One region of the Anabaena sp. CCY 9402-a genome, then DNA from elsewhere that is predicted to be linked to it. Evidence: riboswitches for the same ligand, from Rfam matches in the RefSeq annotation. Region 1 holds a riboswitch; the other holds the start of a gene.
What was found. A riboswitch is a leader RNA that binds a small molecule or an ion and turns the genes downstream of it on or off. The one in region 1 is predicted to bind cobalamin.
Positions count from the first base shown of each region.

Region 2: linked by a shared signal. The riboswitch ahead of ACM0OR_RS01940 (DUF1636 family protein) and the one ahead of cobG (precorrin-3B synthase) in region 1 are both predicted to bind cobalamin.

Region 1 is NZ_CAWUDL010000112.1:1,033-10,894, reverse strand. Features, by position in the region: gene ACM0OR_RS26125 (AI-2E family transporter) at 1-657, opposite strand, end outside; gene ACM0OR_RS26120 (hypothetical protein) at 1,174-1,635, shown strand; gene ACM0OR_RS26115 (DUF4327 family protein) at 1,850-2,071, shown strand; gene ACM0OR_RS26110 (hypothetical protein) at 2,246-2,452, opposite strand; gene ACM0OR_RS26105 (universal stress protein) at 2,823-3,344, shown strand; gene ACM0OR_RS26100 (hypothetical protein) at 3,468-3,872, shown strand; gene cbiE (precorrin-6y C5,15-methyltransferase (decarboxylating) subunit CbiE) at 3,959-5,191, opposite strand; gene ACM0OR_RS26090 (SGNH/GDSL hydrolase family protein) at 5,379-6,464, shown strand; cobalamin riboswitch at 6,489-6,626, shown strand; partial or broken gene cobG (precorrin-3B synthase) at 6,664-8,031, shown strand; gene ACM0OR_RS26080 (precorrin-8X methylmutase) at 8,182-8,808, shown strand; gene ACM0OR_RS26075 (precorrin-2 C(20)-methyltransferase) at 8,811-9,515, shown strand; gene ACM0OR_RS26070 (Panacea domain-containing protein) at 9,690-9,862, shown strand, end outside.
Region 2 is NZ_CAWUDL010000003.1:15,435-25,296, forward strand. Features, by position in the region: gene ACM0OR_RS01930 ((2Fe-2S) ferredoxin domain-containing protein) at 86-958, opposite strand; gene ACM0OR_RS01935 (TonB-dependent receptor plug domain-containing protein) at 1,034-3,085, opposite strand; gene ACM0OR_RS01940 (DUF1636 family protein) at 3,320-3,730, opposite strand; cobalamin riboswitch at 4,025-4,169, opposite strand; gene mutS (DNA mismatch repair protein MutS) at 4,315-6,888, opposite strand; gene ACM0OR_RS01950 (hypothetical protein) at 6,900-7,067, shown strand; gene ACM0OR_RS01955 (Uma2 family endonuclease) at 7,239-7,841, shown strand; gene ACM0OR_RS01960 (GTPase) at 7,994-9,862, shown strand, end outside.

The sequences.
Region 1 (9,862 bases):
AAAAAACAAAGATAATAATAAGCGTCCCCAAAAAAAACCTAAAAAATTTTGTTGAATTGCTACTGTTATTTTATCTCGCATATTTTCTGGAAAAATCTTCAAAATAAAACGCCAAACTCTTTGACCATCTAGCAACATAAAAAAAGCTACGACTGCTATCAAAATCAAATCTACGAAATTAAATAGTAAATTCGGTATATTCACCAAACCATTACCAATGAATGATAGTACCTGATTTCGGAGTTCATTTTCTATAGCTTTAAAATCGACTCGAAAATTTAAATTCGTCAAAAAAGTTTGTAATCTATCTAATATACTAATGGCAGAATCTAGAAATTTAGGTGCTTGATTTGCTAGTTCTTGACCTTGAGATAGAATTGCAAAACCCAGTGTGGCTACCAACCCTAATACAATAAGTAAACTGAGTAAAAAAACAATTATAACTGCAATACTATGTGGTAGAAAACGCTCAGACCACCGTACTGGATAACTCAACAAAAATGCGAGAATAGCTGCAAAAATAAAAATAACGATTACTGTGGCAAAATAGCTTAATACTTGAATAATTCCCCAACCCAATGCAAAAAGTAATACATAGCGTATTAGCTTGGTATTATTTAATTGATCCCAGATTCTTTTAATAGTTTTTTCATTCATATATAAATATTTAATATAATAAAATTTTATTTTTTAAATAAAGTTTACCAGAGACTAAAACAGACATTCATTTAACTCTGTCCAGTAAAAAACTACTATCGCCATCCTATTTGATTTGTGAGACTTACGAAACTCAGAACCCCGATTTTTTGGCTCTCAGGAATGATTTAGCATTGCTATATTACCTCAAGGCAGAAGCCGAAAGTTAACGGATTTTGGATTTTGGATTGACCCCGATGGGGTATGGGGCTTTGAGTTTTTGGATTTTCTTCAATCTAAAATGGGCATCGGTCAAAAGAATTGGATTCCGGGCTTTTGTGCCATTTGATATGGTATGTTTAATTCGATTTGTGTTTAGATTAGTTTAGCCGCCGTCGGTGCGCCGGAGGCTTTAAACGCCTGTGGAGAACTTAGAAGACCTGGATTAACCCAGGCGGAGATCGTTGAAGCAGGAATCGCCTGACTAGAAGTCATGCGAGGTTCAAATCCTGTATCCTGTTGTTTCTCAGGCGTGCTATGGATTTTGAAAGCAAAGCCACTGCCCAAACTGCTACAGTACATAAGCCATTGGTATTGTTGCGCGATACTGAAGCGTTCATCCGTCGCCCTACAGTCGCCACACTTGCGCCAATTTTGCCTCCAAAGGTAAGTAATAGTTTACAAGCAGCCTCAATTCTAGCTGAGGACTCTTTACAGGAACTCTCAAAAATTGACTTAGAAACAATTAGTGATGTTGAATTACAACCAGCAAGGATCTTTGTTGGTTTAAGCTTTGTTGGGTTTGGGGCTTTGATGATTTTGGTATTATTGCTTTATTGCAATACTTTACACCCAAAAATGAGTACGATTGAGCAGATTCACAAATACTGGTATCAATATATTTGGTTTGTCAGTTTGGGTGTAACGGGAATGTTTCTTCTGGGTCGCGAAGCTATGCGTTCTCAGCAATTGAAAATGCAAAAATCTAAAAAACCTTAAAACGTATGTCCATTCATACCACTCATACCACGCAGAGACTATCACGAATATTTGGGGAATGATTCTATCTAAAGGATGAAAACAAACTAACCCAAATAAGCTTTAATCTTTAGAGTCCTCACAATTTACACTATTTTTTGATAAGTTTAAGGTGGAGTATAGACATTTATTGTTTTCACTCCCAATTCCTTGATCAATAGCGAAGGAACAAGCTATGAATACTGTTGTCAAATATGATATTGAGGTTATCAAGGATGAAGCCCGTCAATTAGTCTCCAAAAAACTTCTTAACCGTCAACAGCCAATTTATACTCTCTGTAAATATATTCCAGACCGTGATTGGCCATTCTTTGAGCTAGAGTTAGAAAAAAATGAATTTTTGCTCAGAGATAGAATTATTGACTTGTTAAGTCATGAAAAATGGGAAGAAGACTGAAGCATTAAACCATGATCCCCATTAATAGCATCCTTGATAAATTCACTTTACAAAATTAACCACAAAATTAGAACCCTCGAATCGATTCGAGGGTTTAAGCATTTTATCTGAAGTTGAAGTGACAGGTGAAAGAAGGGAGATGGAAAGAGTATTTATTGACAGATTACTCAGGACTCAGGATTCAGCACTCATAACTCTTTGATCAGATTGTTGCTGATCAAAACTATAAGAGAAATTACTGACAAGGATATCAACTAAAGAACCAGGAGTTTCTCTGTAAAAGACTGGCATATCTTGCCAACAGTGGCGGCAAAACCAGTGAACTTGAGAATTACGGATATGCCGTAAAAGTAAACTAGAACAACAAGGACAGTTAGTCATAACTTTAAATCCTCTTATTAAAGATTGATTGGAATTAACGTAATTCAAAGGAAAAGAGTTTTTCATAAAATAAGTATTTCTATCTAGAGAATAATGAGGAAATATGAGTTTTGTGTGAGTAAAACAATAATCAGCAATACTTCGTAACTTTTGTACATTAAAATTGAAGTTTTCAATTAAGAGTTAGGGGACAGATAATAGGCGACAGGTGAGAGAAGACAAGAAAGTAGAGGAAGCAGGAGAAGATAGGGAGGAAAAACCCAACATCCTCACAAGAAACTCAAATTTTCTTCCTATAAATAGAGTTGTGAGATTTAGGGTTTTTTACTGACCGCGCCATTTCTTACCGATTGACTCAGGACTTTGAATTATGTTTAACAAAATTTTAGTCGCACTGAACAACAATGACATGGGGCGGCAGGTTTTTGACAACGCCCTATATTTAGCCACAGCAAATAATGCAGAATTGTTGTTGTTACACGTTATCTCAGCTTTTGATGATAATTATCTCAACGCTTCGGCTATGGACACACAAACTCACTATGGGACTTCTCAGACTCATGGTGTGGAATATTATGTAGGTCAATGGGAAAATTTAAAGCAAGAGGGAATTGAATTTTTAACACTGCTAAATAATCAAGCGATCGCTAAAAACATAACAGCAGATTTTACTCAAGAACTTGGCGAACCCAGCCGGATTATATGTGACATTAGCCGGAGTTGGAACGCTGACTTAATTGTTTTAGGTCGTCGGGGACTAAGTGGATTAAGTGAATTTTTCCTAGGTAGCGTTAGCAATTATGTATTACATCATGCGCCCTGTTCTGTGTTAACAGTCCAAGGTTTAACTTCTGTGACTCCTGATAATTTCGTCGCAACATCAGCAATGTGAGAGGTTAGGAATATGGGGTTAAATGAGTAATGAGTAATGAGTAATGAGTAATGAGTAATGAGTAAATACCCATTACTTATTACTCATTTGGTAGACTAAGGAAAATTGCTAGAGGAAGCGTTGATGGCAAAAACAACCGGGGTGAAAAATGAAACGGAAACATCTGTACAAGAATTGCCTGTAGTTTCAGAGATTGAAGAGACTGTGACAACAGAAGATACGCCTGAAACAGTGGAAGATGTGCAGGATGTACAGGATGTTCAAGATATCGATGAAATCTTAAACTCTCTTAAAGGCTTACTGAGTGCTTTAGAAAAGCTGCAAAAAGTTCGGCAAGACGTGGGCGATATCAAACCTTTGATTGGGCGAATGCTAGACGGTGAACTAGTTGCTGGTGAAGAACTGGATCAACTCAAAACAGGCGTAAACAGTCTATCTCGTCTGGTTCGCGCCTATAGCGACCATCAAACAGCACTGACTAAAGCGCAACCTGCGAGGAATTTGCTCGATCAAGTGTTGAAAGTGTGAGGGAGAGGTGATAGGTGACAGGTGACAGGTGATAGGTGACAGGTGATAGGTGACAGGTGACAGGGGAGAGAGGAACTCATCCCCAATTACGTTAGCGTAGCGGGGCGCAGCCCATTACGAATTACGAATTGCGTAACAGTCGCCATTGCTTTCCAGCCTAAAAATTTACCTATAGGTTCTGCCCGTTGAATTGCTATGCGGGTGAAACTGCCGCCTAGTTTTTCATACCATTTATATAAGGTTTGCTCACCTTCTATAGTGACGACATTAGCAACTAAAAGTCCGCCGGGGCGTAATGCTTGCCAACAAATGTCAAATAATCCATCGGCTGTGACTCCACCACCAATAAAGATAGCGTCTGGTTGGGGTAAGTCTTTCAGGGCTGATGGTGCTTTCCCCTCAACGATTTTTAGATTGGGAGTACCCAAAGCGGCGGCATTATCAGCAATATATTGCAGTCTAGTAGAATTTTGTTCAATAGCGATCGCCTGACATCTGGGATGAGTTCGCATCCATTCTATCGATATCGAACCACAACCCGCGCCTACATCCCAAAGTAATTGTCCTGGTGTGGGTGCGAGGGTTGAGAGAGTCACAGCCCTGACTTCCCGTTTTGTTAGCTGTCCATCGTGGTGATAAGCATCGTCTGGTAATCCTGGTAGCCTAGATAAAGGTATAATTCCAGCATCAGCAAGACAATATACTGCGATCGCATTTAAATCAGCAATTTCTCTTTCCTCCCAACCTGTGGCTGTCCCTGTGATTATCCTTTCATGAACGCCACCCATCCGTTCCAAAACAGTGATTTGACTGCTACCAAAACCGCGCTGTCTCAGAATTTCCGCCACAACCCCTGGCGTATCTTTCCCTGCACTCAAAATTAACAACCGCGCACCAGGATAGATATAAGACTGAAGCAAAGCCGGCGGACGACCGCATAAACTCAAAGTTTCCACCTCAGTTAAAGACCATCCCAACCTGGAACAAGCGAGACTAAAAGCTGAAGGTGCAGGGATAATAGTCATTTCCGAAATGGGAATGTGTCGTATCAAAGTAGCACCCACCCCATAACACATAGGATCACCACTGGCTAATACACACACCGACCTACCCCGACGCTGAATAATTGCATCTATAGAACCACCAATAGGAGAAGACCAAGATATTTTCTCCCGTGTATCATCAGTAGGTAACATAGCCAAATGGCGATCGCCTCCCACAATTATCTCAGCTTCAGCCACCAGAGAACAAGCGATCGCACCCAATCCCGCCAACCCATCCTCACCAACACCTATAATAGACAGCCACTTCCCCCTCATAACCTCCTGCGTACCTCCGCGTTAACCTCTGCGATCCTCTGCGTTCCCCACCTTTCTCAAAACTTAAGTATTCAACAACACTATCAAACATAAATGTTGAAATTTAACTATAAATTTCCTGAAGAGTACCTAAATTAGTGTCAAATGAAATTAATTATACCTACTTAAGTAGTAGAGGACATAGATCATGCACTTACAAAACTTTATCAATCAAATATGCAAAACCATCGTTTTTACTTCCCTACCCCTAACATTTGTAGCTGTGATGCCCACCGCAGCGCAAGCAGCCAACTTCAGCAGCATATACGCTTTTGGTGATAGTCTTACCGATACAGGCAACTCCTCCGCAATCATACCAGGCCTTCCTCCCAGTCAGGTTGGTTACTTTAATGGGCGATTTTCTAACGGCCCCATCTGGTTAGATCAACTAGCATCGAAATTAGGATTACCCTTACCTCCAGTATCTCAACTTGCCGGCGGGAATAGCCCTACAGGTATTAACTTTGCTGTGAATAGTGCTACCACTGGTGATCAAAACACTTTTCCGATTCCTGGACTCCCTGGATACGTAGGATTAACACAACAAATTACTCAATTTATACAAGCGAATCCCATTGCTGATTCACAAGCACTTTATATCTTATGGGCTGGTGCAAACGATTACGTAGGTGCTGGAGTGACAAATCCCAACCAGCCAGTTGCTAATTTAGTTGGTGCGGTTGATACACTTTATAATTTTGGCGCACGCAATTTTTTAGTTGTTAATTTACCACTTTTGGGCAGCACACCAATTGCTACCAGTCAAGGTCAAGTAGTTTCTGAGGGACTGAATCAATTAAGTTTGGGACATAATTTCTTATTTTCTCAAGCTTTTGGGCAATCTAATCCTAACCAGCCTGGAATTAAGCTCAAAACATTGGATGCAGGTTCTATATTTCAACAAGCCATTATTACACCATCAAAGTTTAATTTGACAAATGTCAAAGATCCTTGCTTAATGAACTCTCCTCTATTTGCTAATCCTTCCTCACCACCACCCGAAATTTGTGACAATCCAGATGAGTATCTATTTTGGGATGCCCTACATCCTACCAGTGCTGCACATAAATTTATTGGCAACCTAGCTTATAAAACATTAGTTCCTGAGCCATCCATGATCTTATCTCAACTAGCAGTTGGTGCTGTTTTAGGATCTATAGCAGTTCGTAAGGGCAAACAAAGAAAAAATCAAGCCTCAGTAAAAAAACATCCATCTACAGAGTTGTCAGGTTAATCAAAATAATATGAAGCATTCAATTTTCTGAATGCCTGATCATGTTAAATTACTAAAACTTGAAGTTGGGAAACTCTGGTGAGATTCCGGGACTGTGCCGCAGCTGTAATAAAACAAAAAAGTTTTTGAGTCAGAATGCCAACTTCAAGAGATCGTCCGTCGTCTACTCCCTGCGTCGCACAGGGAAGGAGTTGGAGTTTTGCTGTCTGGTTCTACCCCTTGCCCTGGTTTATTTTATGCCACACCTGCCCAAGATGGAATCTTATCGCGCATCAGAATACCAGGGGGCATAATTAATAGTAAACAATGTCAGGCGATCGCAGATATCGCCGACAAATACGGCGGTGGCTACATAGACGTAACTAACCGCGCCAACCTGCAAATCCGAGAAATTCGCCAGGGGATAAAACCTGAAGTCCTCCAACAACTCCAGAACTTAGGATTAGGTTCTAACAACAGTGGTGTAGACCAAATCCGCAATATTATGACCAGTCCCACAGCTGGTATTGACCCTCAAGAACTCATTGATACCCGTCCCTTCGTCCAAAACTGGGACAACTACATTACCCAACATTCCACCTTATCAGGACTATCCGCAAAATTTAGCGTCTGTTTTGATGGTGGTGGTTTAGTTTCCGTTGGCGATCGCCCCAACGATATCACATTGAGCGCGGTAGCAATAGACAATAAAACCTACTTCCGCCTCTATCTCAGTGCAGGCGCAAAAGGCAAACCCCCCACCGACACCGGGATCTTAATATTACCAGAGCAATCCCTATCAGTCCTAGCCACCTTAACAGATATCTATCTAACTCACTCTCATCCTCTCTGCGCCTCTGCGCCTCTGCGTGAGAAAATCAATCCCCATACTCAACGTAAACCAAGACTCAGAGAAGTAATTAATCACCTGGGTTTAGATAATTATCTCCAACAAGTCCAGCAGCAATTATCATTTCCGTTGAGGAGAAGAAACCTAACCCCCCTACCCCCTTCCCTAGTAGGGAAGGGGGAGAAAGAGAAAAGTTTCTCCCTTGTAGGGGAGAGGTCAAACAACCAATATCACCACATCGGTATCCATTCTCAACGCCAACCAGGGTTATATTACATCGGCATAGTATTACCCCTAGGCCGCTTAGAAACGCAGCAACTACGAGGTTTAGCCGACTTATCCGAAAAATACAGTAATGGAACACTCCGACTTACCCCCTGGCAGAATGTACTACTAACAGACATTCCCCAACACAGACTGACTGAGGTTCAAAGAGAAATCACTGATTTAAAATTAGATGCCTCACCAACTAACATTAAAAGTGCCTTAGTAGCTTGTTCTGGTAATCAGGGGTGTGCAGCTGCGGCGACAGATACCAAAACTCACGCCTTAGTATTAGCAGACTATCTCCAATCCCGCGTCAACTTAGAACATCCCGTCAATATCCACCTGAGCGGCTGTGAAAAATCCTGCGCCCAGCATGGTAAAAGTGATATTGCTTTACTCGGTGTTAGTGAGGAACGCTATCAAGTCTATGTGGGAGACAGTAACCAAAAATTTGGACGTGAACTCTATGATGATGTAAGCTTTACCGACTTACCCGCCCTCATGGAGCAGATGTTAAATGTGTATAAAAACAAACGCTTAAATCCCGCCGAATCTTTTGGGGAATTTGCCAACCGCTACCCACCCGCCCAACTACAACAGTTATTTTCTCATCCGAACTCCATGCCTGAATACATCCGCGATGCCAATGAAATCTACCGTAATTCCTTCGCCATCATTCGTTCGGAAGCCAATCTAGATATACTACCCGCAGATGTAGCTAAAGTTGCAGTGCGTCTCATCCATGCCTGTGGAATGACGGATATCGTCACAGACCTAGGATATTCAGCAACGGCAGTACAGTCAGCCAGGGCAACACTAGCAGCAGGCGCACCGATTTTGTGTGATTGTCGCATGGTAGCTGACGGAGTGACAAGGAAACGCTTATCTGCCAATAACCAAGTTATCTGCACCCTCAATGAGCCAGAAGTCCCAGAATTAGCGAAAAAGTTAGGTAATACTAGGTCGGCGGCGGCTTTGGAATTATGGCAACCTTATCTAGAGGGGGCAGTTGTCGCCATTGGTAACGCACCCACAGCATTATTTAGATTACTGGAAATGCTAGATCAAGGATGTCCCAAACCTGCGGTAATTTTAGGTTTTCCCGTGGGGTTTGTGGGAGCAGCCGAATCAAAAGCCGCACTGGCAGCAGATAGCCGCAATGTACCATTTTTAACTTTACATGGTCGGCGCGGTGGCAGTGCGATCGCCGCAGCCGCAGTTAACGCCCTCGCAACGGAGGCAGAATAATTATGACAGCTAAAGGTCGTCTCTATGGAGTTGGTGTAGGGCCAGGAGATCCAGAACTATTGACCCTGAAAGCCTTGCGGCTATTGCGTGCTGCACCCGTGATTGCCTATCAGTCAGCCACAGATAAAGAGAGTATAGCGCGAGCGATCGTTTCTCAATATCTCACAGGCGAACAAATCGAAGTAGCCTATCACCTCCCCCGCGCCTTAGAACCAGAAAAAGCCCAGGAAATTTACGACCAAGAAGTTGCACCCATCGCCGCACATCTAGCAGCCGGAAGGGATGTAGTAGTAGTGTGTGAAGGCGACCCGTTTTTTTACGGCTCATTTATGTATGTATTTACACGCCTATCTGAACACTACCAAACGGAAGTCGTCCCCGGAGTATCTTCATTAATGGCGTGTGCTGTGTCCTTGGGTGTACCGTTCACCTACTACAACGATGTTCTCACAGTTTTACCTGCACCCCTCCCAGCCGAAGAACTCACCACAAAATTGCTGACAACTGATGCAGCAGCCATTATGAAACTCGGTCGCCACTTTACAAAGGTGCGAGATATCCTGTATAAATTAGGATTAGCATCACGGGCGTTATATATTGAACGGGCAACAACAGCACACCAAAGGATTGTACCCATAGATGAGGTTGATCCGGCTGAAGTACCTTACTTTGCCATGATTGTTATACCTAGTAAGAGTCGGTTATAGAAGTTTGGTAAAAATGGATTTCTACAGCCTATTTGATCAACTCATACCAGCTAAAAATATTTAGTATTTTTGTACTATGTAATAGCAATTATTGGTTAATATAGTATGTAGACGCGCTAATATGAGATTTATTTGCTATGTTAGTGAGCTTGATTCAGTTTGCGGGTCTGACCTATGATTAATTGTCTAGACGTGGCTCGCTACTTTATTGTGAGAGCCTACGAAGATGGTATCGAAGCAGAAATGACAAATATGAAAGTTCAAAAGCTTCTGTACTATTCACAAAGCTTGCATTTAGCCTTGTATAATCAGCCATTGTTTGATGAAGAAATTCAAGCATGGCGATA
Region 2 (9,862 bases), on a different contig from region 1:
GTGTGAAGGAAGGATGGTTTTTATCTCACGCAGAGGCGCAGAGACGCAGAGAGTTTGAGAGATATTTTGGCGTGAGAAATCTGGGTTAGGGGGTTTGGGGTGGGTAGAGGTTTTCGGTGATTTTGTTACCTTTAACTAGATGTTCGTTGACGATATTTTCGGCAACATTGGGGTGAACGCGAGTGTACCAAGTTCTATCATTGGAATAAAAAACAACTGGGCCGAGTTGACACACTTCTAGACAGCCGGAGGTTCTTACTTCGATGTCTAAACCTGCGTTTTCTACTGCTGATTTTAAGGCATCAAATGTAGGTTGCCATTTACGGGAAGGAAGACAGCGTGTAGAGGTACAAACAGAAATATAGGAATGTTTGAGAGGATTTTTGGTAAATGGTATCGGGTTTTTACCTAATACATAAATATCTCTCAATTCTTGATAAAGAGTTAATTTATCTAAATTTGGTTTACCTTCCGGTAATAAGTTTTCACCATCCACGAAAGGATTAGGTAATAAAATCGTCATCAATTGTTCATTAGCACCATTCCAAAATTGAATCCCCCAACTACGAGGATTACCTCCAGTATTAAACCGACGATAAAAAGCTGCACGACTAACTTGACGCTGCGTTCTCACTTCCACAGAAGTCTTACACAAAGGCCCACCAAAATTAGTATCAATACATAAATGTAAATGCCAACCCTCAGCCGCTACAGTCAAATATCCATCATAGAGAATACAAAGCTTTGGTGGTGCATTAAATTCCAACTCCAAAACACTACCTTGAACAATATGACCAACCCCAACCTGCTGCCAATTCTGTTCAAACAAAGTATAAACTAACGACGCTAAAACATCACTTCCACAATCAAAATACTCATACTCAACAAACCCCCCCGTAGCTAAACTTTCCCTCACCACCTCATTAACTGGTGTCACCCAACAATTAAACTCAGACATACCATATCCTCCTCGTTTTAAACTCTCTAATTTCTCTCTGCGCCTCTGCGCCTCTGCGTGAAAAAGTTCTTCCTCTTAAAACCGAGAACTCAACCCAACCTGAAAAACCCTCCCCCCATCAGGAAACCCAGGAAACAACTGATAACGCTGGTCAAACAAATTATCCAAACTACCAGTCAACACCAAACTATCACTTATCGGCACACGCATCTTAAAATCAAAAGTCGTATACCCCGACAGAAATTCCGTATTAATATTATTAGTGGGATATCCATTTAAAGAATTCATCAACACCCCCAAATACCAACCTTGAGGATTTTCATAAGACACTCCCAAATTTAACTTATCAGCACCTGCAAACCGCAACTCCTTATCAATTTCCGCCGGATTAGCACTTTCTAAAATACGCGGATCATTAGCCGTATAATTAACAAAAGCATAGATATTACTCGCTAACTGTAAATTTAACGAAGCCTCAATTCCCGTAGTATGAACTAACCCGATATTTTCCCAAGTACCTGTATTACCATTCACAGGCGGAGTGAGCCTTTTAAAAGCGATTGTATCAGAAACTCTGTTACTAAAAAATGTCAGCCTCAACAAGCCAATCTTTCCTAATTTTTGGTCAATACCCACATCAAAACTATCCCCTTTTTCTGGTTTCAGTTCAGGATTACCAATGTTAGTAGGATTATTATTAAATAAATTGGCTATCGTAGGAGCGCGGAAATTTCTGATATAGTTAGCTCTGAGTGTAGTTGAGTCTGATACAGCTAACTTTGCCCCTACAGATGGGGATGTAAATGAACCATTCACCAAGCTACTAAAATCTTGCCGTACTCCTAAATTCATGCTCAAGCTAGGAGAAAAATTAATTTCATATTTACCAAAAATTGCCCCTTGGCCTATCGCATCATCATAGTTTTCTCTGGTGATATTTGTACCATAATTAAATGTGGTGTTGCGTACATTGGTATTTCGGTAATCAAAACCATAAACTAAGGTTTGATTCTTGGTAAAGTTCCAGCTATGTGTGGTTTGAATACCATAGGAATCCTGTTTGGTATCAAAGCGATTTTGAGATGTAATTGCACCGCTACGATTATCAAAACGAGTATTGAGAAAATCAGCGTAAACTCTCGCTGTTAACAGTGAATCATCTCCGCTTCCTAATTTGAAATTCCAGGTTAAATCAGTTAGAACTTGGTCTGTATATTTACGATTATTCTCAGTCAGAGAGTTAAAAAACCCCTGTCCAAATTGGGGTACAGGAATCGGTACGCCTCCCGGCACTCCCTGTTCTTTACTTAAATATAAAGTTGATAGAGTTAATGTATTACGTTTACCTAAATTTGCCTCTAGTTTGACGTTAAAGTTATTAAAGAGTGCATCATTATTCCTTCTCGTCCCCTCAAAATTGGCTTCAGGAATGGTGAAAGGATAATTATTTTGTGCTTGGGTACGGTTGTAACCTACTACCCAAGAAATATCACCAGACTTACCACTATTTTGAATGCTTTGTTGGTTGAGTCCATATGAACCAATGTTGACTTTCGTTTCCGTGGTGATTTTCTCTGTAGGACGACGAGTAACAATGTTAATTACCCCACCTATCGCATCAGAACCATAAAGAGTTGAACCACCTCCGGGTAATACTTCAACTCTTTCAATATTGTTAGTTGTAAATTCTGACAAGTCAAAACCACCACCACCAAGATTATTAATAGGTCTACCATCTAACAAGATTAATACTTGACCTGTATTAGAACCGCGAATAAATTGACCGCTTAAAGCATTTACTTCTGTCCCAACAGTACCGTCACCTAAAATACCAGGGAGAAATCGCAGTGCTTCTTTCACTGTTCTCGCACCTTGCGCTTCCATTTCTTCGCCAGTAATGACGTAAACCGGACGAGTGGAATCTTTTACCGTACCTTCGCGACGAAAGGGAGAAAAGACAGGTTCATTGAGGAGTTTGTCAATAACTGTGAGTTCAATATCTGGTTCTTGTTCTTGTGTAACTTCTATGGCTATGGTGCTGGAATTTTCCCACAGCATCCCTACGGTGATAGTCAAACTAGAAACAATAAGTTGAGTTCCCCATCTGGTAATAAACTGAGTACGCATTGGTAATTTAAGCCACCTGTATCACTAAAAATTGGTCGCAAGCAAAGATTTGAGCTTTTTTAGTAAAAAACCCTCAACCAGTAGGAAATCTGCTATTTATGATAATGATTATGATTATCACATAGATGGGGTAATTTACAAGCTAGTTTCAAAGGTTTGTAGTAAGCACTTTAGTGCTGAGAGTCTTGAGGACTAAAGTCCTTACTACGAACTTTATACACTAATGGTCATTAATTAACAGCAATTTACGGTTAATTTTGCCCACTTATTTAGGGGTGGGATTTTTGCTAAAATGCCTCTTTTTAAAGGTTCTGGTCGTTCTGACCAGGGTAGTAAACCATCTGGTTTATCATAGTATTGAGTAGCACATTGCAGCACCGCAGATGCACTACCATCTACTGGTAAATTGCCGAAAAGATAGGTTAATTTTCCTTCTCCTTTGAAGGCGATAACGCAAGCATGGTTGCAAGCACTCATACATTCAACGCCTTGAATGGAGAATTGATGTTGCAATTCCCAGGTTTGTGCAAGTTCTTGAAGTTGTTGTAATAGTCGCTGTCCGCCACTTTCACCAACTCGCTTGCCATCTTGCCATATACTGGCGCAGGTCGTGCAGACAAATATCGTATGCTGTTTTTGATTCATTGATTTTCAGACGTTGCTGATTAATGGGGCGATTTTTGTTTCGCGCATATTGCAAGCAGAACCCGCAGGATAGGCTCGCTGAAGATAATGTAAATATGCGAAGGGAGATATCAGATACAACTGGGTTTTCAGCTTTGTATCTAGAACCTTCTATGGAAGAATTTGTATGCGTAGGAAACTGTCTAAAATTTCATAGAAATTTGTAGTCTGTGGAGTATGTCTGACGGTATGAGACAGTAATCCTGTTGAATTGGGAAAATATTCATTGCAATATTCACCTGTACCTCGCAGATGGGAACTTGTTTTATTGGCGGCGGGCATTCTGACTTTGAGATTTACATCTCATCACAGCTGCGGGACAGTGCCGGATTTACACCGAATCTTTCCCCGTTACCTCTGATGGCTGTTCCCCATCAGAACCGAATATGTAGCCATCATACAGCAATTTTAGCGATCGCACTGATTTCTTCAAAGAAAACAAGTCTCGCTACCACAACAGCACTCTTTAATCTATGCACCTAACAGGCTGGAACTTGCAATCTGAATAATAGGATAAAATTGTCAAGAAATATTAATGATTTTACCTACTCTAAATTCTGCAACCCGATCGCAATTTTACTGTGTTTTTCGATTTGCCCCATTACTTGTTTTGCTCTTTGAATTACTACCGCAGGTAAACCCGCCAACCGTCCCGCTTCAATCCCATAGGATTTATCAGCACCTCCCGGTTGGACTTGGTGTAGAAAGATAATTTGATCTGGTAATTCTTTCACTGTCACCTGATAGTTAGCAACATTAGGTAACATCGCCGCTAATTCATTTAATTCATGATAGTGAGTTGCAAAGATTGTCCGCCCCTGGATTTCTGTAGCTAGATATTCGGCTACCGCCCAAGCAATAGACAGCCCGTCAAAGGTAGCTGTTCCCCGACCAATCTCATCTAACAAAATTAGGGATCTAGCTGTGGCGTGGTTGAGAATATTGGCTGTTTCATTCATTTCCACCATAAAGGTAGATTGACCTGTCGCTAGGTCATCAACTGCACCCACGCGGGTGAAAATGCGATCGCATACTCCCAAATTTGCCGACTTAGCCGGGACAAAACTGCCAATTTGCGCCATTAGCTGAATTAATCCCACTTGACGCAGATAGCAACTTTTACCACTGGCGTTTGGCCCAGTTAAAATAACCAGGTCTGGTAGAGCCGTAGTATTTTCTGTACTACTTCCTAATTCCGTTGAGTTGGGGACAAAAAACCCCGCAGGTAAAGACTGTTCTACTACAGGGTGGCGACCATCAACAATTTCTATTTCCCGTCCAGGAATCATTTCGGGACGACAGTAACCTTGCTGTACTGACAATTCAGCCAAACCACACAACACATCGGCGGCGGCGACGGCGCGGGAAAGGGTGCGAATTACTTCCGCTTCTTGGGCTATCTCTTGCCGCAGTGCTACAAACACCTCATATTCCAACTGATTCAAATCATCTCGTGCTGTGAGAATCCGGGCTTCTCGTTCTTTGAGTTCTGGAGTGATGTACCGTTCCTCATTGGTGAGGGTTTGCTTGCGGATGTAATTATCGGGTACTTGGTCAGATTTGGCACGGGAAATACTAATGTAGTAACCAAAGGTTTTATTAAATCCTACCTTCAGTGTAGGTACTCCTGTTCTAGCCCTTTCATCTACTTCTAAATTCGCAATCCATTGCTGGTCTGCTTCTACCGTCGCCTTTCTTTCATCCAACTGAGGATTAACCCCAGCACGAATTAAGCCCCCGTCCTTCAGGTGTATCGGTGGTGATTCTACCAAGTGGGCGTGGATATTCTGCGCCAATTCTTCTAAAATTGGTGGCACTTTTTGCAATGCTTTGAGGAAGGGAGAACGCGCATCAGCTACTAATTGGGCTAATTCTGGCAAACGTGCGAGAGAATCAGCCAAAGCCGCTAAATCTCTCGCGTTAGCAGTTCCTGAACTTGTTCTACCTGTGAGTCGTTCTAAGTCGTAAATCTGCCGCAATAATTGTCGCAAATCTTGACGTAAAGGTGTATTTTCCTTGAGTTCTTGAATAGTATCTTGCCGCGCCCGAATGCCTTTAATATCTAGTAATGGTTGCAACAACCACCGCCGCAAAGCTCTAGTACCCATTGCAGTGCTAGTTCTATCTAATGCCCAAAGTAGAGAACCGTGAAAAATGCCATCGCGGACTGTTTGGGTAATTTCTAAGTTGCGGCGGGTTTGGTGGTCAACAATTAGGTAATCGGTGATGGTGTAGGTGCGGAGTCTTTGCAGAGAGATAGGTTTTTCTTTTTGGGTATCTTCCACATATTCCAATAGCCCACCCGCCGCCCTGACAGCCAAGGGGAGATGATCGCAACCTAAACCTTCTAGCGATCGCACTTTAAATGTCTGCAATAATTTACTTCTAGCCTCACCCTGAGAAAAGGGAACTTGCGATCGTAAACTATAACAAAATGATGGTGGTAAACACTCTGGTAAATGGGGCGAAGTTTCCCCAGGACGCAGCAAAGTACCCAAATCAGGCGCATTGGTGGGAACTAATACCTCGGAAGGCTGCAAGCGCATGAGTTCCTGGGTGAGATGTTCTAAATCACTATCTTGGGTGGTGAGAAATTCCCCGGTAGAGATATCTGCATAGGCTAAACCCCAGTGATTTCCCGCAATTACTACAGCCGCCAAGTAATTATTACGACTTGATTTCAGCATTCCTTCTTCTAGCAATGTCCCAGGGGTGAGGATGCGCGTCACCTCCCGCCGCACCAAACCCACAGCCTCAGAAGAGTCTTCCACTTGGTCACAAATCACTACGGCGTAACCTTTCTCTACCAGTTGGGTAGTGTAGCGTTCCCAAGCGTGGTGGGGTACACCAGTCATGGCGACGCGACCAACTTCACCGCCGTGTTTGCTAGTAAGAACTAATTCTAATTCTCTCGATACTGTGACCGCATCTTGGAAAAAAGTTTCAAAAAAATCGCCTACTCGATACAGCAACAGCGCATGAGGATGTTTATCTTTGACCTCAACATAGTGCTGATACATTTTACTCAGCTTCCTACGGTCTACCTGTCGCGTGTCGGTATGCGGCCCTGTGGAATGATTGGGTTCTTTCGGCTGGATATCAGAGTCAGAAACGGTCATAGGTAGGATAGATGCTAGAATTTACGCACGCCAAAGCCACAATATCCGATGATAACGTGATGTGGAAATTTCAGGGCGATCGCGTAAGGTTTTTTTATATCACTTATCTCCTATTCTCAGAAACTCTTTTAGGTTACTGGTGGTCTGTCCCATTAATCTTGCTGGGTAATACTAGATAATGCTTAAATAGCAATATGAGTGTATCCCTACCCAGAAACTGAAATATATCAAGCTTGAGGGCTTGGAAGGGCGGATGAATGCACAACTCATGGCAATTGTGGCTCAAGTAAATCGTGAGCGCATTCACTTCCCGCCAGTTATTAGCCTTAAGTATGTCACAATACGAATTTATGACTTATAGCCCACCTAAACTCCTCACTTTCGAGCAATTTTTAGTCGAGTATGGGGACAACCCCCGTTACGAACTCATTGACGGACAACTACGTGACATGGAAGCAACTGGCCCGCATGAAGAAGTTTCAGGAAATATTGCGGGGAGAATTTATGCTGAAATTCTTCGTTCTAATTTAAACTGGCTGATTCCAAAAACTTGTTTGATTAAGCCACCTGCGGCTGAAGCAACAGCACTCCGTCCAGACGTTATTGTTTTAGATAAAGCAAAACTTACTAACGAACCACTTTGGCAAAAAGAACCGATTATTTGTAATGGCAATACTATTGAGTTAGTTGCTGAAGTTGTGAGTACAAATTGGCAGGATGATTATGCCAGAAAAGTTGAAGAATATGCCTTTCTGCAAATACCAGAATATTGGATTGTAGATTTTCGCGGTTTGGGTGGCTTGCAATTTATCGGTAATCCCAAACAACCTACCTTCACAATCTGTCAACTAGTGAATGGCGTATATCAGCAGCAACAATATCGTTTGGGAGATACTATTTTCTCTTCTCTGTTTCCCAACTTACAACTTAAACTTGACAATATTATGCCATAGTGACCTTAGTCCTGATTTTTTTAAGGACTAAAGTCCTCTCTACGAGACGCTACGCGAATACTACAAACTTGTTTATCCATCAATTCAAACTTGATCACCTACTACAGTGAAAATAGCAGTATTAGCAATCTAACTCAAGTAGGTATAAGATCATGGTGCGTTTAAAACCGTGGCAGTGGGTAGTATTGGCCGTCCCCATCGCCTCCATCATCATTTTCTTACTGGTATCCGCCGGGATGCAGATCCATGAGTGGGGACTCAATTGGATTTGGGGTGTGTTCACACTGGTATTTGTGGGTTGGCGTTGGTTATTGGTGCGGTGGACTCAACCCGCAATCAAACAAGTAGAAGCTGCACTTGCCCAAGTCCGTGAAGAATTAAAATCGACAGTTGCAGATACTACCACACCAGTCAGCAGTGATGCTACACAGCAAGCCGAAGCCGCACTCCAAGAAATCCTGACAGTTGCTCAAAGCGATCGCCCGATTTGGGAAGATTGGCCAACTTTTTGGCAACGTTGTCAAGATTTGGTGGTGGCTGTAGCCCGGATTTATCATCCAGAAGTGCAATATCCTTTACTAAATATCTACCTTCCCCAAGCTTATGGACTGATTCGGGGAACAGTGGATGATGTAGATCAGTGGATGCAAAAGTTATCACCGGCACTCAATCAGGTGACAGTTGGGCAAGCCTATCAAGGCTACGAAGTCTACCGCAAGTTAGAACCATCAGCGCGAAAGCTTTTACGGGCTTGGGGTTGGGCGCAGTGGCTGTTAAATCCGGTGGCGGCTGTGGCTAACCGTGCGACTAAGGGCTATTCTAATCAGGCAAATCAGCAATTATTAGGGAATTTGGGTCAATTATTCCGAGAAGCTGCTTTGAGGAATTTGTGTAGACAGGCGATCGCTCTCTACGGTGGTGAGATCCTACCCACAGCCGCAGTTTCTACACCAACTCTACCGAAAACCAAAACCCAAACTCTGCAAAACATCCTATCCGAAGCTGAACCCGTCGAGAAAGTCGAGCAAAAACCTCTCAGTATTTTACTCGTGGGGAGAACAGGCGCAGGGAAAAGCAGCTTGATTAACACCATATTTCAAGGGGATCTCGCAGAAGTTGACGTTTTACCCAGCACAGACCAAATTCAAGATTATCATTGGCAAACCCAAGACGGCGAAACCCTCCATCTCTGGGATACACCTGGTTATGAACAAGTCAAGCGGGAAGATTTACGTCAAATGGTGTTAAACTACGCCACTAACGCTGATTTGCTACTTTTAGTGACTCCCGTGCTTGATCCCGCCTTGCAAATGGATGTAGACTTTTTGCAAGCAATTAAGGCAACCATTGCAGATATCCCCGCGATCGCAGTTGTCACCCAGGTAGATCGTCTGCGTCCCATCCGAGAATGGCAACCCCCCTATGATTGGCAATGGGGCGAAAGACCAAAGGAAATCGCCATTCGAGAAGCTATAGCCTATCGTGCGGAATTATTAGGTGAATTTTGTAATTTAGTTTTACCTGTGGTTACTAGTGATTTGCAAACAGGGAGAATTGCTTGGGGAATAGATGCTTTATCTTTAGGATTAATAGAAGCGATCGCACCCGCAAAGCAACTCAGACTAGCCAGGTTTTTGCGTAACCTAGAAGCCCGTACTGTAGCTGCTGCCAAAATCATCGATCACTACACCTTCCAAATGGCAAGCACCCAAGGATTAACTGCACTACTAAAAAGTCCTGTATTACAGTTTATCGCTACATTGTCAACAGGTTCTCCTACTTTGGCTTACATCCTAGCCGAGCAAATTCCAGTAGAACAGTTACCGATTGTCATTGGTAAACTCCAGATGGCTTATGATTTATTCTCCCTGTTGCGAACAGAGGACTCTCACCCAGTTAAATTCGACCTATTATCTCTGTGGCCGCTACTTTTAGAAAACCCTACCACTCCGGATCGTAATGCCTGGGCATTTGGTCACGCCCTTGTAGAATACTGGACGCAGAATTTAACTATACAACAA